Regions from separate parts of the Streptomyces sp. WI03-4A genome, predicted to be linked through region 1. Evidence: riboswitches for the same ligand, from Rfam matches in the RefSeq annotation. Region 1 holds a riboswitch; each other region holds the start of a gene.
The links. A riboswitch is a leader RNA that binds a small molecule or an ion and turns the genes downstream of it on or off. The one in region 1 is predicted to bind thiamine pyrophosphate.
Positions count from the first base shown of each region.

Region 2: another riboswitch for thiamine pyrophosphate. It lies ahead of thiO (glycine oxidase ThiO); the one in region 1 lies ahead of thiC (phosphomethylpyrimidine synthase ThiC).
Region 3: another riboswitch for thiamine pyrophosphate. It lies ahead of PV343_RS22255 (thiamine ABC transporter substrate binding subunit); the one in region 1 lies ahead of thiC (phosphomethylpyrimidine synthase ThiC).

Region 1 is NZ_JARAUO010000026.1:51,045-60,818, reverse strand. It holds gene PV343_RS24545 (IclR family transcriptional regulator) at 1-439, shown strand, start outside; gene PV343_RS24540 (SsgA family sporulation/cell division regulator) at 538-975, shown strand; gene PV343_RS24535 (YibE/F family protein) at 1,083-2,669, opposite strand; TPP riboswitch at 2,741-2,913, shown strand; gene thiC (phosphomethylpyrimidine synthase ThiC) at 2,906-4,690, shown strand; gene PV343_RS24525 (hypothetical protein) at 4,806-5,669, opposite strand; gene PV343_RS24520 (metallophosphoesterase) at 5,850-6,929, opposite strand; gene PV343_RS24515 (LacI family DNA-binding transcriptional regulator) at 7,226-8,338, opposite strand; gene hisC (histidinol-phosphate transaminase) at 8,767-9,774, shown strand, end outside.
Region 2 is NZ_JARAUO010000040.1:17,493-27,266, forward strand. It holds gene metF (methylenetetrahydrofolate reductase [NAD(P)H]) at 1-670, opposite strand, end outside; gene thiE (thiamine phosphate synthase) at 790-1,440, opposite strand; gene PV343_RS31140 (Rv2175c family DNA-binding protein) at 1,541-1,906, opposite strand; gene PV343_RS31145 (NAD(P)/FAD-dependent oxidoreductase) at 2,027-3,259, opposite strand; gene PV343_RS31150 (hypothetical protein) at 3,292-3,642, opposite strand; TPP riboswitch at 3,695-3,806, shown strand; gene thiO (glycine oxidase ThiO) at 3,804-4,964, shown strand; gene thiS (sulfur carrier protein ThiS) at 4,961-5,161, shown strand; gene PV343_RS31165 (thiazole synthase) at 5,165-5,962, shown strand; gene pknB (Stk1 family PASTA domain-containing Ser/Thr kinase) at 6,088-8,013, shown strand; gene PV343_RS31175 (deoxyribonuclease IV) at 8,072-8,971, shown strand; gene PV343_RS31180 (sulfite oxidase-like oxidoreductase) at 8,987-9,619, opposite strand.
Region 3 is NZ_JARAUO010000022.1:54,306-64,079, forward strand. It holds gene PV343_RS22245 (ABC transporter ATP-binding protein) at 1-193, opposite strand, end outside; gene PV343_RS22250 (iron ABC transporter permease) at 193-1,794, opposite strand; gene PV343_RS22255 (thiamine ABC transporter substrate binding subunit) at 1,842-2,924, opposite strand; TPP riboswitch at 3,006-3,113, opposite strand; gene rlmN (23S rRNA (adenine(2503)-C(2))-methyltransferase RlmN) at 3,137-4,243, opposite strand; gene PV343_RS22265 (ZIP family metal transporter) at 4,618-5,445, opposite strand; gene PV343_RS22270 (sodium:calcium antiporter) at 5,580-6,641, opposite strand; partial or broken gene PV343_RS22275 (GTP cyclohydrolase I) at 7,038-7,175, shown strand; gene PV343_RS22280 (DUF4352 domain-containing protein) at 7,615-8,229, shown strand; gene PV343_RS40435 (transposase) at 8,495-8,971, shown strand; gene PV343_RS22285 (DUF6461 domain-containing protein) at 8,920-9,756, opposite strand.

The sequences.
Region 1 (9,774 bases):
CCGGGACGGCGAGATCGAGGTCATGTGCGTCTCCGGCTCACGGGAGGCGCCGGCGGTCGAGGAGTGGGCCGACTTCCGCGAGACCGGGCACGCCCACGCGATCGGCCAGTGCCTGCTCTCCCAGCTCGACGAGGACGCCCGCCGGGACCACCTCGCCCGCTATCCGGTGCGGTCGCTGACGCCCTACACGGTGCGTGACAACCATGCCCTGATGCGCCGTCTGGCCAGGACACCGCGGATGGGCCCGGTCGTGGAGCGCCAGGAGTACGCGCTCGGGACGGTCTGCGCGGCGATCCCGATCACGGTCGGCACCACGGCGGCCACGATGGCCCTCTCGCTCCCCGCCCGTCAGGCGGAGCGGCTGCTGCCCGCCGCCCGCCGGCTGCAGGGAGAGATCGGGCGCCATCTGGGTGCCCTTACCCTCTCTATCAGTATCTGAAAACTCACTCCTTGTGATCTCCCGTGTACTTTCAGCAAGATTTGACCACGGTCGAGGGATCAATCCCGGCCAGTCGATGTCATATGACGGGGTAGGCGATGCGCGAATCCGTACAGGCAGAAGTCATGATGAGCTTTCTCGTGTCCGAGGAGCTCTCCTTCCGCATTCCGGTGGAGTTGCGCTACGAGACCTGTGATCCCTATGCCGTGCGGCTCACCTTCCACCTCCCCGGTGACGCCCCGGTGACCTGGGCCTTCGGCCGTGAGCTGCTGATCGACGGAGTGGGGCGGCCGTGCGGGGAGGGCGACGTGCACATCGCTCCCGCCGACGCCGAGGTGCTGGGCGAGGTGCTGATCCGGCTTCAGGTCGGCTGCGACCACGCCTTGTTCCGCTCCTCGACGCCGCCGCTGGTGGCCTTCCTCGACCGCACGGACAAGCTGGTCCCGCTCGGCCAGGAGGGCGCGCTGGCGGACTTCGACGCCCACCTCGACGAGGCGCTGGACCGCATCCTGGCCGAGGAGCAGAGCGCGGGCTGAGGCGCCTGCGGAGCGGGGTGCGGCGGTGTCCGCCGAGCCGCGTCCGGGCCTGCGCGGGAGCGCGTGACGCCGTGCAGGAACGCTTCTTCAGGGGGGCGCCCCCCGGCTCACCGCTTCCGGCGACGGCCCCGGCCGGCGCGCACGGGAGCGGCCTCCGTCCCCGGGGCCGCCTTCGCGGGTCCCGGCCGGTCGGCCGACACCACCACGGCGGCCAGCACGGTGGTGAGCGGGACGGACGCGACCAGGCCGATCGACCCCACCAGCGTGCGCACGATCTCCTCGGCCACCAGCTCACTGTTGGCCACCGTGCCCACGCTGCTCTGCGCGATCGAGAACAGCAGCAGCAGCGGGAGCGCGGCACCGGCGTAGGCGAGGACCAGGGTGTTGACGACCGAGGCGATGTGGTCGCGGCCGATCCGGATGCCCGCCCGGTACAGTCCGCGCCGGCCCATCGCCGGATTGGCCTCGTGCAGCTCCCAGACCGCCGAGGTCTGGGTCACCGTCACATCGTCCAGGACGCCCAGCGATCCGATGATGACGCCGGCCAGCAGCAGACCGCTCATGTCGATCGACGGGTACAGGCCGTGGATCAGACCGGTGCTGTCGTCCGTGTTGCCGGTGAGCGCGGCCCAGTCGATGAACTCCGAGCCGAGGACGCCGATCAGCAGAAGGGAGACGAGCGTGCCGAGCACCGCGACCGACGTACGGGCGGACAGGCCATGGCACATGTAGAGGGCGATGAGCATGATCGCGCTCGACCCGACCACGGCCACCAGCAGCGGGTTCGATCCCTGGAGGATCGCCGGCAGGATGAACAGGGTGAGCACCAGGAAGCTCACGGCGAGTGCGACCAGCGCCATGACGCCCCGCAGGCGGCCCACGACCACGACGGCGAGCGCGAAGATCCCCGCGAGCAGGGCCATCGGGACCTTCCGGCTCACGTCGGTGACGGAGTACTGCAGTTCCCTGGGGGCCGAGGGCTCGTAGGCGACCACGACCTTCTCGCCCTGGTGCAACTGCCGTGTCTGGTCGGGCTGCACGATCTCGGTGAACGTACGGCCCTTGTCCTTGCCGGTGTCGACCCGGACCGTGGCCTTCTTGCAGGTGCCCTTCTCCTTCTGCGGAGTGGTACCGCCCGTGGTCCCGGCGGTGCCGCCGGTCGCGGCGCCGCCGCCCCCCGAGGCGTTGACCGCGCTGCAGCTGACCTCCACCACCTGGGCGACGGTGGCCTGCTGCGTCTGGCGGTCGAAGCCGACGCCGGTGCGCTCGTGCGATGGCGCTCCCCCGGGCCACAGCACCACCAGGCCGACCACGACCGCCGCGGTGAACGGGATCAGGACGGCCGCGATGACCTTGCGCAGGTGCTTCGAGACCGGGGCGGCCGGCCCATGACTGTGACTGTGACCGTGGCTGTGGCCCTGACCGGGGCCCTGGTCGTGTGGATGTCCGTGACCGGGTTCCGGGGCATGACCGTGCGCCGGGCCGTGCCCGGGGTCACGACCGGGGCCCGGGACAGGCCCTGGGACGGGGTGTGCGGGTCTCTGGTGATGTACGGCGCCCCGGTCGTCGGGATGGGCCCGCACCGGCCCACCACGCGGTACGTGGCCGTCATGGCCGTGTCCGTCGCCCTGCCCGGAGCCGCCCTCGCGCGGTGGCTCGGACGGCGGATAGGGGTACTGGTCCATGGTGGTCACCGCCCGATCATCGCAAGAACGAGAGAGGCCCTCTGTTCACCGCGCCCGAGTTGACGCTAGCGTGGAGGCACCTTTGCACACGCGGGAGCTCGGAGCACCGGGCTGAGAGGGCGCTGACCTCCGTATACGCGATGTTTCACGTGGAACGTGTTTCACGGGGAGCATCGATGGACGGAAGCCGCTGCGTCGACCGCCGAACCTGTTACCGGGTAATGCCGGCGTAGGGAGTAGGTCTCATGACCAACAAGGACGCACGCACGCCTGCCTCCGTCCAGGACGACATGTCCCAGGAGGCCGGGAAGTCCATCGGCTGGCACAAGGCGTACGTCGAGGGCACCCGCTCCGACCTGCGCGTGCCGGTCCGTCAGGTGCACCTCACCAACGGGCAGTCGGTCACCTTGTACGACACGTCGGGCCCGTACACCGATCCACTCGTCGACACCGACGTCCGCCGGGGGCTGGCACCTCTGCGGGAGAACTGGATCATCGCCCGCGGCGACACCGAGGAGTACGCGGGCCGTCCCGTCCGGCCCGAGGACGACGGCATCAAGCACACCGCACCGCGCGGCGGACTGCGCAACCTGGACGCGGTCTTCCCCGGCCGTCCCCGCCAGCCGCGCCGGGGCCGCGCGGGCGAGGCGGTCACCCAGCTCGCCTACGCACGCCGGGGCGAGATCACGCCGGAGATGGAGTTCGTCGCGCTCCGGGAGAACGTCGATCCCGACGTGGTCCGCGAGGAGATCGCGGCAGGGCGCGCGGTGCTGCCGGCCAACGTCAACCACCCGGAGATCGAGCCGATGATCATCGGCAAGCGGTTCCTGGTGAAGGTCAACGCCAACATCGGCAACTCCGCGGTCACCTCCTCCATCGAGGAGGAGGTCGAGAAGATGACCTGGGCGACCCGCTGGGGCGCCGACACCGTCATGGACCTCTCCACCGGCCGCAACATCCACACCACCCGCGAGTGGGTGCTGCGCAACTCCCCCGTCCCCATCGGCACGGTGCCGCTCTACCAGGCACTGGAGAAGGTCGACGGCAAGGCCGAGGAACTGACCTGGGAGATCTACAAGGACACCGTCATCGAGCAGGCCGAGCAGGGCGTGGACTACATGACCGTCCACGCGGGCGTCCGCCTGCCGTACGTGCCGCTCACCGCCCGCCGCAAGACCGGCATCGTCTCGCGCGGCGGCTCCATCATGGCCGCGTGGTGCCTGGCGCACCACAAGGAATCGTTCCTGTACGAGAACTTCGAGGAGCTCTGCGAGATCCTCGCCGCCTACGACGTCACGTACTCGCTGGGCGACGGCCTGCGGCCGGGATCGATCGCCGACGCCAATGACGAAGCCCAGTTCGCGGAGTTGCGCACGCTCGGGGAACTCAACCGGATCGCCAGGCGTTTTGACGTACAGACGATGATCGAGGGCCCGGGGCACGTCCCGATGCACAAGATCAAGGAGAACATCGACCTTCAGCAGGAGATCTGCGATGAAGCTCCGTTCTATACGCTCGGCCCGCTGACCACGGACGTCGCGCCGGCGTACGACCACATCACCTCCGGCATCGGCGCCGCGATGATCGCCTGGTGGGGCACCGCGATGCTCTGCTACGTGACGCCCAAGGAGCACCTGGGCCTGCCCAACCGCGACGACGTCAAGACGGGCGTCATCACCTACAAGATCGCCGCGCACGCGGCCGATCTCGCCAAGGGGCACCCCGGCGCCCAGGAGTGGGACGACGCGCTCTCCGACGCCCGCTTCGAGTTCCGCTGGGAGGACCAGTTCAATCTCGCGCTGGACCCGGACACGGCGCGGGAGTTCCACGACGAGACGCTGCCGGCCGAGCCCGCCAAGACGGCCCACTTCTGCTCGATGTGCGGGCCGAAATTCTGCAGCATGAAGATCTCGCAGGACATCCGCCGTGAGCACGGCGGCAGTCAGGCCGAGATCGAGGAGGGCATGGCTCAGAAGTCGAAGGAGTTCGCGGCCGCGGGCAACCGGGTGTACCTGCCGCTGGCGGACTGACGAGGCCCTGGGGCGGGCGCTGCTTCCGGGGCCTCCCCGGACGCGGCGCCGCCGCGGGGCGCTACGGGGGAACCCCGTTCGGCCCGCGCCCCTGGGCGGGGGCACGAGCCGCGGGCTATTCCGGCTGGTGGTCCGGGCCGCCGAAGTCGGGGCTCGTGTAGTCGGGACTGGTGAAGCTCGGACGGCCGGAGGCGGAGCCGTCGTCGGGACTGCTGAAGCCGGGCCGGTCGTAGCCCAGGCGCGGCATGCGGCCGGTCGGGGGCTGGGGAGCGGCGCGGTGCAGGGCGGCCGTGTCGGGCTGGGCGAGCGCGTCCCGCAGGAACGGCAGGATGCCGCGCTCCAGCAGCGCCTCGCGCCAGGCGTCTCTGGCCCTGGCGACTTCCTCGCTCACCGCGCCGGGCGCCCCGGCCTCGTCCGAGGCGTTGTTGCGCAGGGCGGTGAGCACCAGGGCGACCGCGGCGACGAGGATGGCGGCCGCGGCCATGGCGCCGAACGTCCAGCCCGCGGTGAGCATGGTCCGGGCGAAGGCCTGGCCGGGGTCCAGCATCTTCAGGATGTAGCCGACGAGCAGGAAGATCGCCGCGGCGGTGCCGGCGAGGACGGGTGCCAGCACCGCGATCACGGCGATGGCCCCGGCTCCGGTCGTCTCGGCCGCCTCACCGAGGCCGGCGGCCAGGCCGAGCGCGTCCGGACCCGGACCTGCGGAGACGGAGTCGCGGTCGGCGGGAGCGGTGGCCGGCGCCGGCTGGCGCAGTTCCTCCCGGGCCTTCACGTAGTGCTGGTACTCGGTCGCCGCGGCGGCCGCTATCAGCGCGGTGGCGTTGAGCGCCATGGTGCGTAGTTGTTCGGGGTTGAGCCGCTGTCCGACAGCGGCGAGTTCCGGTCGGTGTGGGGCGGAGCGCAGCGCCTCATCGAGGATCCGCTCGAATTCCTGGCGGTCCTCGCTCAGCAGGTGCTGCGGAACGCTGTTCATGTGCATCCCCCGATGCTCCGTAGGGCTGGGGGCTCGCACGCCGGCGAGCCGTCGGGCAGAAACGGAGGGGAGCCTGCTACGGATAGTCCGATGGTAGAGCCGTGACGGCACACGGTGACAGGGGGTTTGCGGAAAAACCATGCCCACCTGCGGGCATGCGTCCGGGCCCGTCGGCCCGGTGAACCGTCAGGCGTCCAGGGGAAGTTGCTGGACCAGCAGTTTCCCGGCCATGGTGACGCCGCCGTCCATGGCGATGGCGAGTCCCTCGGCATAGACGTGCGGACCCACGACGACGGGGTCGCCCCCCTCCTCCGTGTCGTCCTCGGAGCCCACCTCGCCGAGCAGGTACGGAATGGGGCTGTGGCCGTGAACGACGCGGGTGCCGCCGTACATGTCGAGCAGGGAGCGCACGGCGTCGGCTCCGCCCTCGTCGCGGAAGGAGAAGCGCTTGGTGAACTTGCGGAACAGGTCCCAGACCTCGTCGGCGTCGTTGCGGGTCAGGGTCTCGCGGACGGTGTCGTTGACCGCCTCGATCGAGTCGCCGTAGTCGAGGTAGGCGGTGGTGTCGGAGTGGACGAGCAGGTAGCCGTCCACCTCCTCGACGGCGTCGAGACGGGCCATCCACTGCAGGTGGTGGTCCTGGAGGCGGTCCATGTCGGTCTTCTGGCCGCCGTTGAGCAGCCAGGCCGCCTGGAAGGTGGCGGTGCCCGCACCGGAGTTGACGGGCGTGTCGCCGAACCGCTTGGCGCCGAGCAGCAGCAGCTCGTGGTTGCCCATGAGGGCCTTGCAGTAGCCGCCGGCCGCGGCCGCCTCGGCGGACAGCCGCATCACCAGGTCGATGACGCCGATGCCGTCGGGGCCGCGGTCGGTGAAGTCGCCGAGGAACCACAGCCGGGCGGTGCCCGCGCACCACTGGCCGGCGGCGTCGATCAGGCCCTTCTCCCGCAGGGCGGCCGTCAGTTCGTCCAGGTAGCCGTGGACGTCACCGACGACGTAGAGCGGGCCGGGGCCGGTCGCGGCCACCGGGGCGGGAGCCGCGGCGGCCGGCTCCACGGGCACCTGGAGGGTGTCGCCGCGGTTGATGACGGGCAGGTCGCGCTGGGTGGGCGTGTAGCCCTCGGGGTACGCCTCGTCCACGACGGGGACGGTGTCGCCGGGCAGGTCGTGGACGTACGGACCGGTCTCGTGGACGTACGCGGGTACCCGGAAGTCGCGCAACGTCGCCGTCCGCTCCACCTCGGGTCCCTGACCGGCCCCCTGAGTCATCAGACCCCTCCACCATCGCGCCGCAGCTGCACCGCTCCGGACTGCCTGGTCGCAGCGGCCCCGCGGTGTCGTGCGCCCATCATAGGAATGCGCGTAGCGCCGTGTGATGACCCAGGGGTGGTGAATCGGAACAGGACTCCGGTTCGCCGCGGCTTTCGCCCCGTTTGGGCCGGGGTTCTACCGGCTGCCCGGGACGTGTCGGCCGGGCGGTGCGGCGCCCGGCACGTGGTGCGAGGGCGCACAGGGGGGCGCGCGGTGTGCGGACCGGGCGCCCCGTCCGGCGCCGGGAGACCCCGCTAGCCCTTCTCCGGGGCCCGCGGCGGGCTGACCGTCGTGCGCGGGGGGCGTCGCTGGGACGAGGTGCGCACGATCAGCTCCGTCGGTATCACCTGCTCGACGGTGTGGTCCGATTCGACGCCCTCGATGGCGTCGATGAGGAGCTGCACGACCGCCGTGCCGATCCGGCGCGGCTTCAGGGAGAGGGTGGTGATGGGCGGCTCGGTGTTGGCGTACACGGTGGACTCGCTGCAGCAGACCAACAGCAGGTCCTCCGGGACGCGCAGGCCGTAGCGGCGGGCGGCGGCGAGCAGGTCGGTGCCGTTGGGGTCGAACAGGCCGTAGACGGCGTCGGGCCGGTCGGGGCGGGCGAGCAGCCGGTCGGCGGCGACGGCGCCCGCGCACGGGTCGTGGGCCGGGTAGGCCTCGTAGACCGGGTCCTGGCCGACGCGCTCGCACCAGTGCAGGTAGGCGGTGGTCGACAGATGGGTGTAGGTGTCCGTCGTCGTGCCGGTGAGCAGGCCGATCCTGCGGGCGCCTGCGGCGGCGAGGTGGTCCAGGATGCCGAGGACGGCGGCCTCGTGGTCGTTGTCGACCCAGGCGGTGACCGGCAGGCTGCCGGCCGGGCGGCCGTCGGAGACGACCGGAAGCCCCTGCCGGACCAGCTCGCTGACCACCGGATCCTGGTCGGAGGGGTCGATGACGACCGTGCCGTCCAGTGCCACGTTCGACCACACGTCGTGCCGGGAGGTAGCGGGCAGGATGACCAGGGCGTAGCCGCGGGCCAGCGCGGCGGAGGTGGCGGCCCGGGCCATCTCGGCGAAGTAGGCGAACTCGGTGAAGGTGAAAGGTTCATCCCCGTACGTCGTCACGGTCAGGCCGATCAGCCCGGACTTGCCGGTACGGAGGGTGCGGGCGGCGGCCGAGGGGCGGTACCCCAGCCGGTCGGCCACCTCGCGGACATGGCGCCGGGTGGCGTCCGGGAGCCGGCCCTTGCCGTTGAGGGCGTCGGAGACGGTCGTGATGGAGACCCCGGCGGCGGCGGCGACGTCTCTGATGCCTGCCCGGCCCGGCCGACTGCCTCGACGTGAGGTTTCCGCGCGGCTCACCTGGTGCTTCCCTGCTGCTGTCATGGCGAGCCGATAGTAGGGCTCATGCGGTGGGGTAGGGCGGACGCATATGCAGGCGTTGACAGGCACGTTTCTGCATGGCCATACCGGGTCAACTACCTGAGAAAACAAGGCACTTGAGCGCTTTCATGCGAGGACGTGTTGTGTCGACGCGCATGGGCCTGCCAAGTGCCGGATGTCTCGAAGAGGTCTCAACTCACCTTCACGGGTGATGCGCGCTACGGCGCGAGCCACCGGCGCGTAGATATATGTAGAGCGCGCCCCCGATACGTACATCTTCGGGCGGTGATGCCCGTGATGCCGGTGGGGCGCATGAGGTTCGCCTCTTGCTGTCCCGCACCTGTTCGCACGGGCGCCGAATCCTCATAAGGTGAGCAGTATTGGAAGCCGGCGGCGTTGACGGTCCGCCGGTGGTCGCGAGGAGGACTGCGGTGAGCGAGACGAGCCCGAAGCTGCGCGCCGAGCTGGAGGGGATCCCCACCTACAAGCCGGGCAAGCCCGCCGCGGCCGGCGGGCCGGTCGCCTACAAGCTGTCCTCCAACGAGAACCCCTATCCGCCGCTGCCCGGGGTCCTGGAGAGCGTCACGACGGCCGCCTGCGACTTCAACCGCTACCCGGACATGGCCTGCACCGGGCTGATGAACGAGCTGTCGGACCGCTTCGGCGTCCCGCTTTCCCACCTGGCCACCGGAACCGGCTCGGTGGGAGTGGCCCAGCAGCTGATCCAGGCGACCAGCGGCCCGGGCGACGAGGTGATGTACGCCTGGAGGTCCTTCGAGGCGTACCCGATCATCACGCAGGTCAGTGGTGCCCGCTCGGTGCAGGTCCCGTTGACGCCGGGCGATGTGCACGACCTGGACGCGATGGCGGAAGCGATCACTGACCGGACGCGTCTGATCTTCGTCTGCAACCCCAACAACCCGACCGGGACGGTGGTGCGTAGGGCCGAGCTGGAGCGGTTCCTCGACCGGGTGCCCAGTGATGTGCTGGTGGTGCTGGACGAGGCCTACCGGGAGTTCATCCGCGACCCCGAGGTGCCCGACGGCGTGCAGCTGTACCGGGAGCGTCCCAACGTCTGTGTCCTGCGCACGTTCTCCAAGGCGTACGGCCTCGCCGGCCTGCGGGTCGGTTTCGCCATCGCGCACGAGCCGGTTGCGGCGGCGCTGCGCAAGACGGCGGTGCCGTTCGGTGTCAGCCAGCTTGCGCAGGAGGCGGCCATCGCCTCCCTGCGGGCCGAGGACGAGTTGCTGGGCCGGGTCGGCTCGCTGGTGTGCGAGCGCACGCGCGTGGTCGACGCGCTGCGCGCTCAGGGCTGGACGGTGCCCGAGACCCAGGCCAACTTCGTGTGGCTGCGGCTGGGGGAGCGCACGGTCGCCTTCGCGGCTGCCTGTGAGGAGCACGGCGTGGTCGTGCGGCCGTTCCCGGGTGAGGGTGTGCGG
Region 2 (9,774 bases), on a different contig from region 1:
TGACCGGCAGGACCTCGGGGATGACGGGGGTCTCGCAGCCGGCCGCCGCGACCCGGTCGCGCAGCCGCAGATACGACTCCGGCTGGAAGAACATCTGTGTGATGGCGTAGTCGGCCCCCGCACGGCACTTGTCCACGAAGTGGGCGACGTCGGTGTCCGGGTCGGTGGACCGCGGGTGCATCTCCGGGAAGGCGGCGACCCCGACGCAGAAGTCGCCCGACTCCTTGATGAGCTGGACGAGTTCGGCCGCGTAGGTCAGCCCTCGCGGGTGCGGCACCCAGTCGCCCATCGGGTCGCCGGGCGGGTCGCCGCGCACGGCCAGCATGTTGCGGATGCCCGCGTCCGCGTACTGGCCGATGATGTTGCGCAGTTCGGCGATGGAGTGGTCCACGGCGGTGAGGTGGGCGACCGGCGTGAGCGTGGTGTCCACGACGATCTGCTGGGTCTCCTTGACCGTGGTCGCGCGGGTGGACCCGCCGGCGCCGTAGGTCACGGAGACGAAGTCGGGGGCCACCGCCTCGACCCGGCGGAGCGCGTTCCACAGGCTCTTCTCGCCCTTAGGGGTCTTCGGCGCGTAGAACTCGAACGAGTACGCCGTCTTGCCGGTGGCGAGGATGTCACGCACAGTGCGTGCGCGATCAGTCCTGGTGGATGCGGTTCCGAGGGCCATACCCGCAGGTTAGCCAGGGGTGGGCGGCACCCCAACCGAATGCGGGAAATTTGCCCGGATTGTCGGCTTCCTGTCCATCCCTTGGACAAAAACGTGGACAGGGCCCCGGCGAGCGGCGGTCAGGACGCCTGCCGCAGCCGCTTCGCGAACTCCGCCGCGGCCGCTCCCGGGTCGTCGGCCTCGGTGATCGCGCGGACCACGACCACCCGCCGGGCGCCCGCCTCCAGCACCTCGTCCAGGTTGCCGAGGTCGATGCCGCCGATGGCGAACCAGGGGCGCTCGGTGCCCAGGCCGGCGGTGTACCGGACCAGGTCCAGGCCGGGGGCGTGCCGACCCGGCTTGGTGGGGGTGGGCCAGCAGGGCCCGGTGCAGAAGTAGTCCACGCCCTCCTGGACGGCGGCCGCTGCGGCCTCGGACTCGGCGTGCGTCGAGCGGCCGATCAGGACGTCGGGGCCGAGGATCGCGCGGGCCGCGGGGACCGGGAGGTCGTCCTGGCCGAGGTGGAGCACGTCCGCGCCGGCGGCGTGGGCGACGTCGGCCCGGTCGTTGACCGCGAGCAGCCTGCCGTGCCGGGCGCAGGCGTCGGCGAACACCTCCAGGTGCTCCAGCTCCCGGCCCGCCTCCATGCCCTTGTCGCGCAGCTGCACGACGTCGACACCGCCGGCCAGGACCGCGTCCAGGAACGCGGCGAGGTCGCCCTGCCGCTCCCGGGCGTCGGTGCAGAGGTAGAGGCGGGCGTCGGCGAGCTCGGCGCGGGCGGCGTCGGACATGGGCGGGTCCCCCCGTGGTCGGTGCCCATGGGTGTCCATGGGCGTGCGAGCGGGCGGCGTACGGGCCGTGGCCGGTACGCCGCCCGGAATGCGGTGCGGATCAGACGGCCAGCGCCTGGGCGCGGCGCTTCACCTCCGTGCCGCGATTCTCGCTCAGGGCCTGCGCCGGCGTGCCGGGCAGGGTGGGGTCGGGGGTGAAGAGCCACTCGATCATCTCTTCGTCCGTGAAGCCGTCGTCCCGCAGGAGCGTCAGGGTGCCGGACAGGCCCTTGACGACCTTGTCCCCGTCGATGAAGGCGGCGGGGACGTGCAGCGCCCGGTTCTCACCACGGCGTACGGCGATGAGCTGGCCCTCCTTGACCAGCTGCCGCACACGCGTCACCTCGACGCCGAGCTGTTCGGCGATGTCGGGGAGGGTGAGCCAGGCGGGGACGAGAGCATCGATCTTTGCGTCAATCTCGGTCACGGGAACCAGCCTAGGCGCTCCGCCGGTCCGGCCGCGATGTGGCGTGGTGCGTCCGCGGGCGTCACGCGGGCGCCGTCGTGGCTGGTGGCGCCGTTCCCCGTGCCCCTCGCGGGGCGCCGGTCAGTCGGCCGTGGCGTCCTTCAGCGGGCGGGTCGGGTCGGGCAGGGCCTCGGGGTCCATGCGGCGGCCGGACTCGATCAGGCGGCGGCCCTGGGCCAGGTCGCGGGGCCTGCCGACGGCCAGCAGCGCCACCAGGCGGTCCTCGCGCAGCCAGCAGACGGTCCAGGCCGGGCTCGCCGGGTCGCCGCGCCACACCGTGCGGTCGGCCGCGGCGTGGTGGCCGGCGTACTGGACGAACCGGCCGAACTGCTCCGACCAGAAGTACGGCACCGGGTCGTAGGTCACCGGGAGCTCGCCCAGGACGTTCGCCGCGACCGTGCGCGGGCCCTGCAGGGCGTTGTCCCAGTGGTGGACGAGCAGCCGGGCGCCGTAGCGGGCCGAGGGGAAGGAGGCGCAGTCGCCGACCGCGTACACGTCCTCGGCCGAGGTGCGCAGGTGGGCGTCGGCCACCACCTCGCCGTCCGCGCCCAGCTCGATGCCGGAGCCGGCCAGCCAGCCGGTAGCCGGGCGGGCACCGATGCCGACGACGACGGCGTCCGCGGGCAGCCGTGTGCCGTCGGCGAGCTCCACCAGGCCGGGCTCGACGCGCTCCACGCGCGCGCCGGTGCGCAGCCCGGCGCCGCTGTCGGCGTACCAGGCGGTCATGCGCGCGGCGACCTCGGCGGGCAGGGCGCCGGCCAGCGGCCGGTCGGCGGCCTCCACCACGGTCACCTCGCAGCCGGCCTCGCGGGCGGCCGTGGCGAACTCGGCGCCGATCCAGCCGGCGCCGACGACCACGATGTGGTGCTGGGCCGCGAGGACGGGCCGCAGCCGCTCGGCGTCGTCCAGGGTGCGCAGCAGGTGCACGCCGGGCACGCCCTCGGTGCCCGGCAGCCGGACCGGCTCGGCGCCGGTGGCGAGCACCAGGACGTCGTACGCGACGGGGCCTGCCTCGGTGTCCAGTTCGTGGTCGGCGGGGCGCACGCCCAGCGCCTCGCAGCCGAGCCGCAGTTCGATGCCGAGGGACTCGAAGTCGACGTCGAAGGCGGAGCCCTCGGCCGTGCCGAGCAGCACGGCCTTGGACAGCGGCGGCCGGTCGTACGGCTGGTGGGGCTCGGCGCCGATCAGCGTGACCGTGCCCGTGTAGCCCTGCTCCCGCAGGGCCACGGCGGTCTGCACCCCGGCCATGCCGGCGCCGACGACGACCACGCGTCCCGGCTGTGACGTGCTCTGTTGCGGTGTCTGCTCGCTCACCCGATCACCATAGACAACTGACGAAACGTCAGTCAGGGGGCGTGCTCGGTGACCTGTTCCACAATGCTCGTCCCGGCCCCCGGCTGGGACTCCCACTCCCAGGTCTCCTCCAGCCGCACCCGCCCGTCCGGCAGCTCCACGACCGCCGACACGCAGTGCCCCGAGGAGGTGGTGCCGTCCCGCTTGAGCTGCACGTACCGGAAGTCCAGCCGGTCGCCCTCGCGGGTGCCGACCAGATGGCCGCGCACGACGTCGCCGCCGGTGTAATCGGCCCAGACGGCGCCGTCCCGCTCGTGGTACGCGAACCGGGTGCGCGTCCCCACCTGGCCCGGGGCCTGGTCCGCCACCGGCGCCAGGACGAGTCCGTCGAGCGAGCGGGCCATGCGCGGGGCTCCCTTACGAGTGACGTGCCGTGCGGGCTAGGGTGGCCACCGTACAAGCACTCGCGGGAGCCCGGACGCACCGGGCTGAGAGGGAGGCTGGCGGCCTCCGACCGTACGAACCTGATCCGGGTCATGCCGGCGAAGGGAGGGGCTGGACGCCCATGTCGTCACGTACGTCCGACGTCCTCGTCATCGGGGGCGGGATCATCGGTCTGGTCACGGCCTGGCGTGCCGTGCAGCGCGGGCTCGCCACGGCCGTGGTGGACCCCGAGCCCGGCGGCGGGGCCGCGCGGGTCGCGGCGGGGATGCTGGCCGCGGTCACCGAACTGCACTACGGCGAGGAGACGCTGCTCGCGCTGAACCTGGAGTCCGCCCGGCGCTACCCGGACTTCGCGGCCGAGCTGACCGAGCTGACCGGTCACGACCTCGGCTACCGCCGCTGCGGGACGCTCGCCGTCGCGCTGGACGCCGACGACCGCGCCCACCTGCGCGAACTGCACGCGCTCCAGCAGCGTTCGGGCCTGGAGTCGGAGTGGCTGTCGGGCCGGGACTGCCGGCGCCTGGAGCCGATGCTGGCGCCCGGTGTGCGCGGCGGCCTGCGGGTCGACGGCGACCACCAGATCGACCCGCGGCGGCTGGCGTCGGCCCTGGTGGCCGCCTGTGAGCGGGCCGGGGTGGTGTTCCACCGGGCGTGGGCCGAGCGGCTCGACGTCGTGCGGGACCGGGCCGCCGGGGTCACCACGGCGGACGGCACCGCGCTGGTCGCGGGCCGGGTGGTGCTCGCGGGCGGCAGCCTGAGCGGGCGTCTGGCGGGCGTGCCGGACGAGGTGCTGCCACCGGTGCGGCCGGTGAAGGGGCAGGTGCTGCGGCTGACCGTGCCCCGCCGCTGCGCGCCCTTCCTGAACCGGACCGTGCGGGCGGTGGTACGCGGCAGCCAGGTCTACCTGGTGCCCCGGGAGAACGGCGAGCTGGTGGTCGGCGCGACCAGCGAGGAGCTGGGCTGGGACACGACGGTGACCGCGGGGGGCGTGTACGAGCTGCTGCGCGACGCGCACGAGCTGGTGCCGGGGATCACCGAGCTGCCCCTCACCGAGACCCGGGCCGGTCTGCGCCCCGGCTCCCCGGACAACGCGCCGCTGCTCGGCCCGTCGGGGCTCGACGGGCTGCTGCTGGCCACCGGGCACTACCGCAACGGGGTGCTGCTCACCCCGGTCACCGGGGACGTGATGGCCGAGGTCCTGACGAGCGGGGAGCTGCCGCCCGAGGCCCGGCCGTTCACCCCCCGGCGCTTCGGCGCCGTCCTCGTGGAGCAGCCCGCATGAACATCTCCGTCAACGGGCGGCCGAGGCGGGTCGCCCCGGGCACCGCGCTGGACGCCCTCGTCAGGACCCTCACCGCGGCGCCCTCCGGGGTGGCCGCCGCCGTCAACGAGACCGTCGTCCCGCGCACGCGGTGGGCGGCCACGACCCTCGCCGAGGGGGACCGCGTCGAGGTCCTCACCGCCGTCCAGGGAGGCTGAGCCATGGCAGACGACCCCTTCGTCCTCGGCGGGCTGCCGCTGGGCTCCCGGCTGATCATGGGGACCGGCGGCGCGCCGAGCCTGGAGGTGCTGGAGCGGGCGCTGGTCGCCTCCGGCACCGAGCTGACCACCGTCGCGATGCGGCGGGTCGACCCGTCCGTGCACGGCTCGGTGCTGTCGGTGCTCCAGCGGCTGGGCATCCGGGTGCTGCCGAACACTGCGGGCTGCTTCACCGCCGGGGAGGCCGTGCTGACCGCCCGGCTCGCCCGGGAGGCGCTGGGCACCGATCTGGTCAAGCTGGAGGTCATCGCCGACGAGCGGACCCTGCTGCCGGATCCGGTGGAGCTGCTGGACGCGGCGGAGACCCTGGTCGACGACGGGTTCACGGTGCTGCCGTACACCAACGACGACCCGGTGCTCGCCCGCAAGCTGGAGGACGTGGGCTGTGCGGCGGTGATGCCGCTGGGCTCGCCGATCGGGTCCGGGCTCGGCATCCGCAACCCGCACAACTTCGAGCTGATCGTCGAGCGGGCGGGCGTACCGGTGATCCTGGACGCGGGCGCCGGCACCGCCTCGGACGTGGCGCTGGCGATGGAGCTGGGGTGCGCCGGGGTGATGCTGGCCTCCGCCGTCACCCGGGCCCAGCGGCCCACGACGATGGCCGCGGCCATGAAGCACGCGGTCGAGGCGGGCCGGCTGGCCCGGCTGGCCGGGCGGATCCCGCGCAGGCACTTCGCCGAGGCGTCCTCCCCGGTGGCGGGCCGGGCCCACCTCGATCCGGAGCGGCCCGCCTTCGGGTAGCGGACGCGGCACGGCCGGCTCCTTCTGTCACGGCCGGCGGCGGGTGCGTCACAGCTGTGCTGCATTACGTCACCGGAACGGCCGAGCGGGTGGGAGTGCCGGTTCGCCCTCGTAGACTCCCTTGCGTGGATACGACCCTTCAGGACCCCCTCGTCGGGCAGGTGCTCGACGGCCGGTACCGCGTCGACGCGCGGATCGCGGTCGGTGGGATGGCCACGGTCTACCGGGCCGTGGACACCCGCCTCGACCGGGTCCTCGCGCTCAAGGTGATGCACCCGACGCTGGCGGCCGACGGGTCGTTCGTGGAGCGGTTCATCCGGGAGGCCAAGTCGGTCGCCCGGCTCGCCCATCCCAACGTGGTGCAGGTCTTCGACCAGGGCACCGACGGGTCGTACGTGTACCTGGCGATGGAGTACATCGCCGGGTGCACCCTGCGGGACGTGCTGCGCGAGCGGGGCGCGCTGCAGCCGCGGGCCGCGCTGGACATCCTGGAGCCGGTGCTCGCCGCGCTCGGCGCCGCGCACCGGGCCGGTTTCGTGCACCGGGACATGAAGCCCGAGAACGTCCTGATAGGCGACGACGGACGGGTCAAGGTCGCCGACTTCGGGCTGGTGCGGTCCGTGGACACGGTGACCAGCACCACGGGTGCCGTGCTCGGCACCGTCTCCTACCTCGCGCCGGAGCAGATCGAGCAGGGCACCGCCGATCCGCGGGTCGACGTCTACGCGTGCGGTGTCGTCCTGTACGAGATGCTGACCGGCGGCAAGCCGCACTCCGGGGACTCCCCCGCCCAGATTCTGTACAAGCACATCCACGAGGACGTGCCGGCGCCGTCGGCGCTCGTGCCGGGGCTGGCCCGCGAGCTGGACGAGCTGGTGGCCGTGGCGACCGCGCGCACCCCGGACGGCCGGCCGCACGACGCGGCGGCGCTGCTCGGCCAGGTGCTACGGGCGCGTGCCGCGCTCGGCGCCGAGCAGCTCGACGCCGTGCCGCCGCAGGCGCTGGCCGCGGCGCACGACAACGCGCAGGACCGTACGAGCGTGATCCCGCGTTCGCCGACCGTGCCCCGGCCGCTGCCCGTCAACGAGGACGACCGGGCCGTGGCGTCCGTCATGCACACCAGCCGGCTGGAGAGCCCGCCGGTGCCGCCCCGGCGGCGCGCCGGCCGGGCCCGGCGCGGCCCGGTCGCGCTGATCGCGGCGGTCCTGCTGGTCCTCGGCGTGGGCGCCGGGGTCTGGTACATCAACTCCGGGCAGTTCACCAAGGTCCCGCTGCTGCTGGCCAAGACCGAGAAGCAGGCCGAGGCCCGGCTGCGTGCCTCGGGTCTCGACGTCAAGCAGGTCAAGCTCGAGTACAGCGACACGGTGAAGAGCGGCACGATCATCCGCACCGACCCGAAGCCCGGGGCCCGGATCCGCAGCAACGACTCGGTGACCCTGGTGATCTCCCGGGGCCCCGAGGTCGTGAAGGTGCCGGACCTGCGGGGTGTCCCGCTGGCCAAGGCGCGGGCGCGGCTGAAGGCGGCCGGTCTCGAGCCGGGGCTGGTCAACCGGGCGTTCAGCGACAGCGTCACCCGGGGTTCGGTGGTCGGCACCGACCCGGAGACGGGCACCGAGCGGCACGCGGGCTCGGCGATCGCGCTCCTGGTCAGCAAGGGCAGATCCGTCGGCGTGCCGGACGTCACCGGCGAGGACCTCGACAGCGCCCGGCAGGACCTGGAGGGTGCCGGCCTGAAGGTGCGCGTCCTGGGGCAGCAGGTGCACTCCGACTTCGACAAGGGCCAGGTGGCGCAGCAGAGCCCGGCGAACGGCCAGGCCGCCGAGGGCGACACGGTGACGCTGACGCTGTCCCTGGGGCCGCCGATGGTCGAGGTGCCGGACGTGGTCGGCTCCTCGGTCGACGACGCGACGAAGCAGCTGGAGGGCGCCGGCTTCAAGGTCGAAAAGGACCGGGGCCTGCTCGGTCTCTTCGGGGACACCGTGCGCAAGCAGTCGGTGGACGCCGGCCAGAAGGCGCCCAAGGGGTCGACGATCACCATCACCATCCGGTGAGAGGGGCCGCTCGCGGACCGGTTCCGGGCGGCCCCGCCAGGCATGACACCCTGAACGGGTGACAAGTCAGCGGTCCCGTTCCGTCTCCCCTCCCCCCGGCCCCTCCCGCAACCCGGTCGGCGGTCACGTCCCCGTGGCCGGCGGTCTGCACACGGTGGGGCTGTCGTACGCCCGCGAGCTGAAGGCGGAGACCGTGCAGGTCTTCGTCGCCAACCCGCGCGGGTGGGCCACGCCGGCCGGGAACCCGCGGCAGGACGAGGCGTTCCGCCAGGCGTGCGCCGACGAGTCGGTCCCCGCCTACGTGCACGCCCCCTACCTGATCAACTTCGGCTCGCACACCGAGGCCACCGTGGAGCGGTCGGTGGAGTCGCTCAGGCACTCCCTGCGGCGGGGCCGGGAGATCGGCGCGCTGGGCGTCGTCGTGCACACCGGAAGCGCCACCGGCGGGCGGACGCGGGAGGTGGCGCTGAAGCAGGTGCGGGAGCACCTGCTGCCGCTGCTGGACGAGCTGACGCACGACGACGACCCGTTCCTGCTGCTGGAGTCGACCGCGGGGCAGGGCTCCTCCCTGTGCTCGCGCACCTGGGACTTCGGCCCGTACTTCGAGGCGCTGGACGCCCATCCCAAGCTGGGTGTCTGCCTGGACACGTGCCACATCTTCGCCGCCGGGCACGACCTGACCGGGCCGGACGGCATGCGCCAGACCCTCGACCTGCTGGTGGAGACGGTCGGCGAGGGCCGGCTGAAGCTGATCCACGCCAACGACTCCAAGGACGTGGTGGGCGCGCACAAGGACCGGCACGAGAACATCGGCGCCGGCCACATCGGCGAGGACCCGTTCCGGGCCCTGATGAGCCACCCCGCGACGGCGGGCGTGCCGCTGGTGATCGAGACGCCGGGCGGCAAAGAGGGCCATGCCGCGGACGTGGAGCGGCTGAAGAAGCTGCGGGACGGCTGAGGGCGGGCCGCGGGGTCAGAGCTCGGGACCGTCCCCGGGCTCCTCCTGGTAGGAGTAGCGCTGTTCCTTCCAGGGGTCGCCGATGTTGTGGTAGCCGCGCTCCTCCCAGAAGCCGCGCCGGTCGGCGGTCATGTACTCCACGCCCCGCACCCACTTGGGGCCCTTCCAGGCGTAGAGGTGGGGGACGACCAGGCGGACCGGGAAGCCGTGCTCGGCGGTGAGGAGTTCGCCGTCCTTGTGGGTGGCGAAGATCGCCTGGTCGGAGGCGAAGTCCGACAGCCGCAGGTTGGAGCTGAACCCGTACTCCGCCCACACCATCACATGGGTGACGTCCGGCGCCGGGGGTGCCAGGTCCAGGATGGTGCGGGCCGGGATGCCGCCCCACTCGGCGCCGGTCATGCTGAACTTCGTCACGCAGTGCAGATCGGCCACCACGGTGGTGTACGGCAGGGCCGTGAACTCGTCGTGGTTCCAGGTGTGCTTGTCGCCGTCGGCGGTGACGCCGAAGACCCGGAACTCCCAGCGCTCGGGCCGGAACTTCGGCACGGGCCCGTAGTGGGTGACCGGCCAGCCGCGCTGGAGTCGCTGCCCCGGCGGAAGCTCGGACCCTGCCGCCGTCCCAGATTCGCGCTCCACCGGATGACCCATGTCTCCATCCTGACAGACCTCGGGCAGTGTCCTTGACCACCCCTGTCCGAATCGGACAATCACCATCAGGTCAGCACTTACTTACTAAGTACGCACTTACTGGACGATCTTCGTCACCGGTGCAATCATGCCGCCGCACACCTCACCCGTCCCTC
Region 3 (9,774 bases), on a different contig from region 1:
TCCGGCCGTCGAGCAGCACCCGTCCACCGTCCAGGGGCTGCAGCCCGGCCACCGCCCGCAGCAGGGTCGACTTGCCGCTGCCGCTGGGCCCGAGCACGCACACCACCTCGTGCTCGGCGACGCCGAGGTCGACCGCGTCGAGCGCGGGCCGCCCGCCGAAGCGCACGGTCGCGGCGTCGAGGCTCAGCAGCATCAGAACTCCCCCGTCCGGTCGGTGCGCAGCCGCTCCAGGACCAGCAGCGCGGCCGCGCACACCACCATCAGAATCGTGGACAGGGCCATCGCCTGCCCGTAGTTGAGGTCGCCGGGCCGGCTCAGCAGCCGGGCGACGGCGACCGGGAGGGTCGGGTTGTCGGGCCGGGCGATGAACACGGTCGCCCCGAACTCACCCAGCGACACGGCGAACGCGAACCCGGCCGCGACCAGCAGCGCCCGCCGCACCAGCGGCAGGTCGACCTCCCGCCACACCCGCCAGGGCGAGGCGCCGAGCACGGCCGCCGCCTCCCTGAGCCGTCCGTCCACCGCGCGCAGCACGGGCAGCATGATCCGTACGACGAAGGGGGCGCCGACCAGCGCCTGGGCGAGCGGCACCAGGATCCAGGACTGGCGCAGGTCCAGCGGCGGCTTGTCGAGCGCGATCAGGAAGCCGAAGCCGACGGTGACGGCGGAGACGCCGAGCGGCAGCATCAGCAGCGCGTCGAAGCCCCGTACCAGCCGCCCCGCGTCCCGGCGGGCCAGCGCGGCGGCGGCGAGACCGCCGATGAGCACGGCGATGGCGGTGGCGGCGGCCGCGTACTGGAGCGAGGTCCACACGGCGTGCAGCGGTGCCACGAGGAAGGTGCCGCCGTCGGAGTCGGTCAGCGTCCGGTAGTAGCCGAGCCCTGGTGCGTCGAGCGAGCGCCGGACCAGCACGGCGAGCGGCAGCAGGATGAGGAGGACGACGGTGGTGAGGACACCGGCGAGCAGCGCCCACTGCCCGGCACCGCGCGGCCGGCGGGCGGTCGTGGCGGCGTCCACCAGGCGCAGCGCGGTCTCCCGGTGCCGTACCGTCCGGGCGTGCACGGCGAGGATCGCACCGACCGCGACGAACTGGACGAGGGTGAGGACGGCGGCCGTCGACAGGTCGAAGACCTCGGAGGTCTGCCGGTAGATCTCCACTTCGAGGGTGGAGAAGGTGGGACCGCCGAGGATCTGCACAACGCCGAAGGAGGTGAAGGTGAACAGGAACACCATCAGCGCGGCGGCGGCCACGGCGGGCGCGAGCGCGGGCAGGGTGACCTTCCGCCAGGCGTGCAGGGGGGAGGCGCCGAGCATCCGGGCCGCTTGTTCCTGCCGGGGGTCGAGCTGGGCCCAGAGCCCGCCCACCGTGCGGACGACGACCGCGTAGTTGAAGAAGACGTGCGCCAGCAGGATCGCCCAGACCGTGGTGTCCAGTCGTACGCCCCACAGTTCGTCCAGCAGCCCGCCGCGCCCGACGAGGGCGAGGAAGGCGGTCCCGACCACGACGGTCGGCAGTACGAACGGGACGGTGACGACCGCCCGCAGCAGCTGTCTGCCGGGAAAGTCGAGGCGGGCGAAGACATAGGCGGCGGGCAGCGCGAGCAGCAGGGTGAGCGCGGTGGAGGCCAGGGCCTGCCAGGTGGTGAACCACAGCACGTGCCGGATGTCCGGCTGGGTGACGACGTCCGCCATCCGGCCGAACTGCCAGCCGCCGTCCACCTTCAGTCCGCGCGCGACGATCGCGGCCACCGGCCAGGCGAAGAACACCGCGAAGAACGCGACGGGCAGGGCCATCAGGCCGAGCCGCGCCGCGCTCCTCGTGCGGCCGCCCCCGCGGGGGGCTACTTCAGTACGAGCGACGTCCACGACTTGACCCACTGGTCACGGTTGGCGGCGATCTTCCCGGGGGCCAGGGTCTCCGGGTTCTTGGCGACCGGCCCGTACTCGGTGAACTCGGCGGGTACGGTCGCACCCTTCACCACCGGGTACACGAACATGTTCAGCGGCATGTCCTGCTGGAACTTCTTGGAGAGCAGGAAGTCGACGAGCGCCTTGCCGCCCTTGGTGTTGTGCGCGTTGCTCAGCAGCCCGGCGAACTCGATCTGCCGGAAGCAGGTGCCGCCCGCCACGCCGGTCGGGGCGGTGCTGGGGCGCTTCTTGGCGTAGATCACCTCGGCGGGCGGCGAGGAGGCGTAGGACACGACGAGCGGGCGGTCGCCGCCGGCCTTCTTGCCCTCCGAGGAGCCGGAGAACTCCTGGTAGTAGGCCTGCTCCCAGCCGTCGACGACCTTGACGCCGTTGGCCTTGAGCTTCTTCCAGTAGTCCGGCCAGCCCTGGTCGCCGTAGCTGGCGGCGCTGCCGAGCAGGAAGCCGAGGCCGGGCGAGGAGGTGGCGGCGTTCTCGGTGACGAGGAGGTTCTTGTACGCGGGCTTGGCCAGGTCGGCGAAGGTCTGCGGCGGCTTCAGACGGTGCTCGCCGAAGTACGCCTTGTCGTAGTTGACGCAGATGTCGCCGAAGTCGATCGGGGTGACGCGGTGCTTGGCCTTGTCGAGCTGGTACTCGGCGCCGACCGTGCCGAGCCCCTTGGCCGCGTACGGCTGGAAGAGGCCGTTGTCGAGGGCACGGGACAGCAGGGTGTTGTCGACGCCGAAGAAGACGTCGCCCTGCGGGTTGTCCTTGGTCAGGATCGCCTTGTTGACGGCCTGGCCGGCGTCGCCGCTCTTGAGGACCCTGACCTTGTACCCGGACCGCTTCTCGAAGTCCTTGAGCACGTTCTTGGAGACGGCCCACGAGTCGTGGCTGACCAGGGTCACGGTCTTGGAGTCCGTGGACTCCTTGGCGTCCGTCGACCCGCAGCCGGTGAGCGCGGACATGGTGACCATGCCGAGCCCGGCCGCCGCGGCCACGAAGGTCTTGTGGTGCACTGATTGTCCTCCTGGGGGTTGGCCAGGAAGAGACGCGGCCCCGCCCGGGCTCCGCGAGGGTGCCCGGGCAGGGCGCAACAGCTTGAGTGGTGACCGAACTTCCTACCCAGAATGACCTGGGCGAGGTTCAGAGGGTCTGCGGCCCGGTTGCCGCACTCTCAGCGCTGTGGCGCTCCCCTGTCGGAATATGAAGATGTACTGACCGGGTCAGGTTACCGCTCGGTGGCGGCGAGCTGACCACAGGCACCGTCGATCTCCTGACCACGGGTGTCCCGGACGGTGACCGGCACCCCGTGCGCCGCGATGGCCTCGACGAAGGCCTTCTCGTCCTCGGGCCGTGAGGCGGTCCACTTCGACCCGGGCGTCGGGTTCAGCGGAATGAGGTTGACGTGCACCGGCCTGCCCCGGAGCAGCCGGCCCAGCCGGTCGCCCCGCCATGCCTGGTCGTTGATGTCGCGGATCAGGGCGTACTCGATGGACAGCCGGCGCCCGGACTTCTCCACGTACTCGAACCCGGCGTCGAGCACCTCGCGCACCTTCCACCGCGTGTTCACGGGGACGAGGGTGTCGCGCAGCTCGTCGTCGGGGGCGTGCAGGGAGATCGCGAGCCGGCACTTGAGGCCCTCGTCGGCGAACCGGTGGATGGCCGGCACGAGCCCGACCGTCGACACGGTGATCCCGCGCTGCGAGAGCCCGAGCCCGTCGGGCGCGGGGTCGGTGAGCGCCCGGATGGCCGTCACGACCCGCTTGTAGTTGGCGAGCGGCTCGCCCATCCCCATGAAGACGATGTTGGAGAGCCGCGCGGGGCCGCCGGGCACCTCGCCGTCGCGCAGCGCGCGCATGCCGTCGACGATCTGGTGCACGATCTCGGCGGTCGACAGGTTGCGGTCGAGCCCCGCCTGTCCGGTCGCGCAGAACGGGCAGTTCATCCCGCACCCGGCCTGCGAACTGATGCACATCGTCACCCGGTCCGGGTAGCGCATCAGCACGGACTCGACCAGCGTCCCGTCGAACAGCCGCCACAGCGTCTTGCGGGTCGTCCCCTGGTCGGTCGACAGATGCCGCACGACGGTCATCAGCTCGGGGAACAGCGCTTCCTGCAGCTTGCCGCGCGCCCCGGCGGGGATGTCGGTCCACTGCTCCGGGTCGTGCGCGTACCGCGCGAAGTAGTGCTGCGACAGTTGCTTGGCGCGAAACGGCTTCTCACCGATCTCGGCCACGACGTCCTTGCGCTCGGCAGGCGAGAGATCGGCAAGATGCCGCGGCGGCTTCTTGGCTCCGCGCGGCGCGACAAAGGTGAGTTCTCCGGGATTAGGCATGGCGTTACCAGTGTCGCAGATCAAACTCGGTGACCTGCGGCTGTCGCCTGCTACGACGGTCGTCAGCAGACGCCGTCAGTCGCTGCTGAGCGACCTCGGACGGCCCGGGGACGGCCCAGGAATGATCACTCGTCGGCCGGGCTGCCGCTCATCGAGGCGACCCCTGACCTGGTTGTTGTCCGCGTGCCAGGAGACCTCATCCCACACGGCGCCCCCGAGGACCGGAGGGTCCATTCCCTGCGGCGTAGATGTGATCTCCGCCGGCGCTATGGCGTTCGGCACGCCATCTGTACGCGGGAAGACGCCGAAGGGCTGCCGACCGGTGGCCTCGCCGGTGGGCCGCGCGGAAGGCACCGGGTGGGAGACTTCGCGTCTCAGGCGCCTGCGGCCGTGACGATCGCGTCGGTGGCGAAGCCGAGCAGGAGGCCGAGCAGGATGCACCAGGTGGTGAGGGTCTTGAGTCCGGTCCTGCGGGCGACGGCCAGCAGTTCGATGACGACGTAGAGGATGGAGCCCGCGGCAAGGCCGAGGAAGGCGATCGAGAGCGTGTCGTTGACCAGGTGCTGGCCGACGAGAGTGCCCAGGAAGGTGGGACCGCCGCCGATCAGGCCGAGCCACAGCAGGCTGACCCAGGATGGGCGTTCGCCCTCAGCGGCGAGCGGGGCGACGATCCCGAAGCCCTCGGTGGCGTTGTGCAGGCCGAAGCCGATGATCAGCAGCAGGGCGAGGGAGAGCTCTCCCTGGGCGGCGGAGTTGCCGATGGCGAGGCCCTCGGCGAAGTTGTGCAGGCCGATGCCGGTGGCGATCATCAGCGCGAGTGATGCCGCCTGGCTGCGGGTCCTCGGCGCCAGCTCGGTGGATGCGGCGGCACCGGGACCCGCGGGCCGGGCAGCGGCCTCGCGGCGGCGGGCGATCCAGCCGTCGTAGTGAACGAGCCCGGCGAGTCCGATCGTCAGACCCGCCACCAGGGTGATGCCCCCGGACGCCACGGTCCCCCAGGCGTGCTTGCCCAGCGCCTCGTCGACGGGCTCCCAGGCATGGGTCAGTACGTCCCAGACGAGGAAGATCAGGATGCCGACGGCGACGGCGTTGAGGCCGGCCCTGAGCCGGGGTGTGGGTGTGCGGAGGCGTCCGAGAGGGAGGCCGAGGTAGATGGTGAAGCCTGCGATGGCTCCGAGCAGGGCGATGTTGCCGCTGGACATGGAAACTCCGGTCTGACGTGCGCAGGAAGCCCTCAGAAACTAAGGCAGGCAAGCCTTACCTAACAAGCGGCGGGTGATCGGCTTCAGCGAAGCTTGGGGAAGTCATTGCGCGTTCCATTCCGAGGAGAACCCGGTCAGGCGAGGAGGGGAACCAGGCCGAGGCCGAAGAGCACGTAGAAGCCGGCCGTGAGGGCCAGGCGCGCGGGAGTGAGCCGATGGGCGCGCATGGTCAGCAGCAGGTAGACGATCGCGGCGATGGTGATCAGCCCGGACCACAGCAGGGCGGCGTCGAAGTGCCAGCCGGTGAACAGAAGGCCCAGGCCCGAGGGGACCGTGGCCTGGATCATCATGGAGCCGGAGATGTTCGCCAGGGCCAGCTCGGTCTTGCCCTGACGCACCCAGATCACCGCGTTCATGGTCTCCGGCAGCTCGGTCGCGATCGGGGACAGCAGCAGCGCGGTGACCGACGCGGACAAGCCGATCATCGGGCCGATGGCGTCCAGCTGCGTCACGAACAGCTGCGAGGCGAAGAAGATCACGGCGAGGGTGACCAGGGTCTGGGCGACCACTGCCCAGGTGGCGGGCGAGGCGGCCTTGGGCTGGAACTTCAGCGGCTCCAGTTCCTCCTCGTCGCCGTCCTCGTCCTGGCCGCCGCGGATCTCGCGCCAGAAGTAGACCGCGTACGCGGCGAAGAACAGCAGGCCCAGTACGGGCTTGAAGGCGAAGGCGACGAGGCCGAGTGCCACCTTCACGATGAAGATCGGCAGGAACCACTTCTGGTCCTTGGCCAGCCTCTGCATGTCCTTCTCGGTGCCGACGGCGTCCTCGGCGTCCGGATAGATGAGCGGGTTGGAGGAAGGCGTCCCCGTGGCGGCCAGGACAGCGTTGCGCTCACGTCGCCGCTTCAGCAGCAGCATCGCACCCGTCACCCCGTAGGCGACGGTGGCCAGGGCCAGCGGACCGCCCATGGCCGCACCCACGCCGATGTCCTTGGCCTCCGCGGTGGCGCCGGTGGTCACCGCGACAAGGGTGACGACGGACTCGGGCAGCGCGGTGCCGAAGGCAGCCAGGATCGTTCCGACCGCCATCCTGCCCACGCCGAGGCGCTCGCCGAGCCACTCGACGGCGTTGACGAACCACTCACAGGAGAGGTAGATCGCCACCGCACAGATGATCAACAGCAGGAAATGGATCACGTCTCGGTCAGCCTTCCCGCGGCGGCGGGGGCTTCGAGGACAACCGCGCATCGACGTCCCCAAGGCCGCACGAGTACCCACCCAGGACATCGAGGGGGACACGGGTGGGGCCGCCGTTCAGAGACTCAGCGCGATCGCGTCACCAAGACCGCCGAGGCCGAGGGCGAAGGCTGCTTGCTTCCCTCCGCCTGGGCCGCGAACCCCTTGCCGGTCGCGGTCAGGCCGTGGCCCCCGAAGATCCCGAAGAGCTTCTGAGCCCCAGGGGCGGACGGACGACGTCGCCTCAGTGGTCCTGCGCCATGCCGTCATCACGAGCGCTGTCGCTCGGTCCCAGACGCACGCAGCACTCCCCCGGCTCGGGGGCCGGGACGGCCTGGACCCCGCTGACCTCCAGGCGCCGAGCACTCCTGCATGACCCTGCGCGGCGTCCAGGCCGCCGGGTCCAGCACCATGACCTCCACCCTGCTCGGCCTGCTCCGCTCCGATGCCCGCTCCCGGGGCGAGTTCCTCACCCTGACCGGCGCAGCCTCGTGACCCGGGTGCCATCCACCCGACGCACATGAGTTCAGGCCGCCGGCCCGATGAGGGTGCCTCCGCATGGGCTGTTGGGCGGTAGTGGTTCGACGAGTGGCGGACCACCGCCGCTCCGCCGGCAGGGCACGTCGCGGGAGCGTGAGGAGCTTGCCCGGGTGAGGGCCGAGGTCGCGCAGCGCCTGCCGGGTCACAGGCAGGCCATGGCCCCCACAGAGCACAAGCATGCGCGGTCGGACGCCGGGGTGAGGTCGCAGTCCGATGCCGCCGTCACTGCCGATGACCTCTCAAAACACCACGGCCGCACCCTGCACGCCAACTTTTTTGCCTATCAGGAAAGTTTAATCACGAACTAATCACTTTCCGTATCCGCGAAGCAACCGCACAGCTCCTTCACCGGTCACACACGCGCAAGCACAGAAGAAACCCCGTGGGGAGCACCATGAGCCAGCAGCAGTACCCTCAGCCCCAGCAGCCCGGCTGGGGCGGCCCTCAGGGAGCATGGGGCGCTCCGCCGCAGCCGCCGAAGAAGTCCAAGGGGAAGATCTTCGGGTTCGGCTGCCTCGGCGTCATAGCCCTCTTCATCCTGATCGGGATCATCGGCGCGGCGACCGGTAGCGGTGACAGCAAGACCGACACCAAGGCCGATTCGACGAAGAGCAGCGCACCGACCGCGTCGGCGTCGAAGAAGAACGACTCGGACACCTCCAAGCACGCGGAGGCGAAGAAGGCGCCCGTGAAGATCACCGCCAAGAAGACGGCCTTCGCCAAGAGCATCCTCGCCGACGGCAGCAGCTACACGAGCGTCGCCATCACGATCGCCAACCACAGCGGCAAGAAGCTCAGCGTCAATCCGCTGTACTTCGCCATCACCGACACCCACGGCACCAAGCACACGGCCGAACTCGGTGTCGACGACAAGCAGATCGACACTGTCGACCTGGCCCCGGGCGAGAACATCTCCGGCACCGTCACCGGCAAGGGCGTCTTCGCCCCCAAGTACGTCACCTTCACGGAGAACATCATCGGAGACCCGATCCGCGCCGACGTCTCCTGACACAACTCCCGCCCAGCCACGCGGCCGTTCGGGAAGGGACGCCTCCAACACACCAGCGGCCCGCGGATGATGCAGGCCCTGGCCCACCGCCATGGCGGTGGGCCAGGGCGCGCCAAGAACCCGGCATGGGCTGCAAAGTCTGACTGGCAGCCGTCACCAGCACCCGACGAAACGGCCGTCCCCGGCCCCGCCGTCATGTCGTCGAGCCGCTGCTGCCGCCCTGGCCCGAGAGGGCTCCCGGCCCGCGGCCACTGCCGGACCGACAATGCCTGCAGGGCACGTCCGCGCGAAAAGGGGATCGGGCACCGGACCGTCACCGGTCGACCGGCGCAAGACGGGCAGTAGGCACCCCTTGATCCGCGATGGCCGAGGTACTCCGCTCAAGGTCATCACGACCGCGGCCAACGTCAACGACGTCACCCAGACCCTTGCTCTGGTCGATAGCATCCCGCCCGTCGCCGGACGGCCGGGCCGGCCCCGCCGAGGCACCCAGGCTCTGCTCGGCGACAAGGGCTACGACTCCGACCCCGACCGTCGTGAACTGCGAGAACGCCGGATCCTGCCGGTCATCTCCCGCAGGGGCGCCCCAAACATCGAGGGGCTGGGCAAGCTCCGCTACGTCGTCGAGCAGACCTTTGCCCTCAGAGAAGGCGGAGGGGGATCCGGGGGGACCCTCCGCGCGCCCGTTCGCTACTCACCCGTCTCGTGCCCCGAACGATCCTTGGCGAGAGGCTCGTTGTAGGTGATCACGACCGGCGCGTTCGCCTCCGCCCGTGCGCGGTCGGAAGCCGCCGCGATCTCCTCGTAGGTCCATTCCCTGTACAGACGCTCTCCGTGGGCATCGGTGATGTCGATGACTAGGCCGGTCCACTTCTCGGCAGGCTGTTCGGGGACGAGCCCCAGTTCGTACGTGGCGTCCTGAAGGAGGGATTCGGTGACGCGTACGCCGGTGAGTCTCTCGGCCAGAGCGAGGACCGCCGCCTTCCCGTCGACGACCGAGGCGCTCTCGTCGTGCTCTCCCTCGGGAGTCAGCGGGAAGCCGACTTCCCGCAACAGGGGAACCAGTTCATCGGGGCTGTTTCCGTCGCGCGCCGAGGGGCCCTCGAATGTCGTACGGAGCTCACCGTCCTCAAACCAGTGGAAGAAGTGGATGGGCTTTCCGCCGTTGCTCGAGTGCGCCACGACCCGGCCACCCTCCGACAGCGTCTCCACGCATGGCATCCCGAGGCCACCGTCGAAGCCGAGGACAACTGTCCAGTCGCCGTTCTCGCCCGGGGCCTTGAAGGCGCCCGCGACGTAGGACTCGTCCCAGTAGTCGTAGTCCACCTCGGCACGGTGAGCGTCGTCCGCCTCGATCAGCCCGGCCGTGCCCTCCCCAGTGCCGCGCGGTTTCGCTCCCATCGCACGCAGCACCTCCTGCGGGCTCCGCCCCCGTATCAATGTCAAGGTGTATCCGCTCTCCATCATGTGGTGGAAGAGCGGCGAGGTGCGGATCCAGGCGTAGTCGTGCGCGGTCACCGAGTTCATACGGCGCAGTGTGCCTGA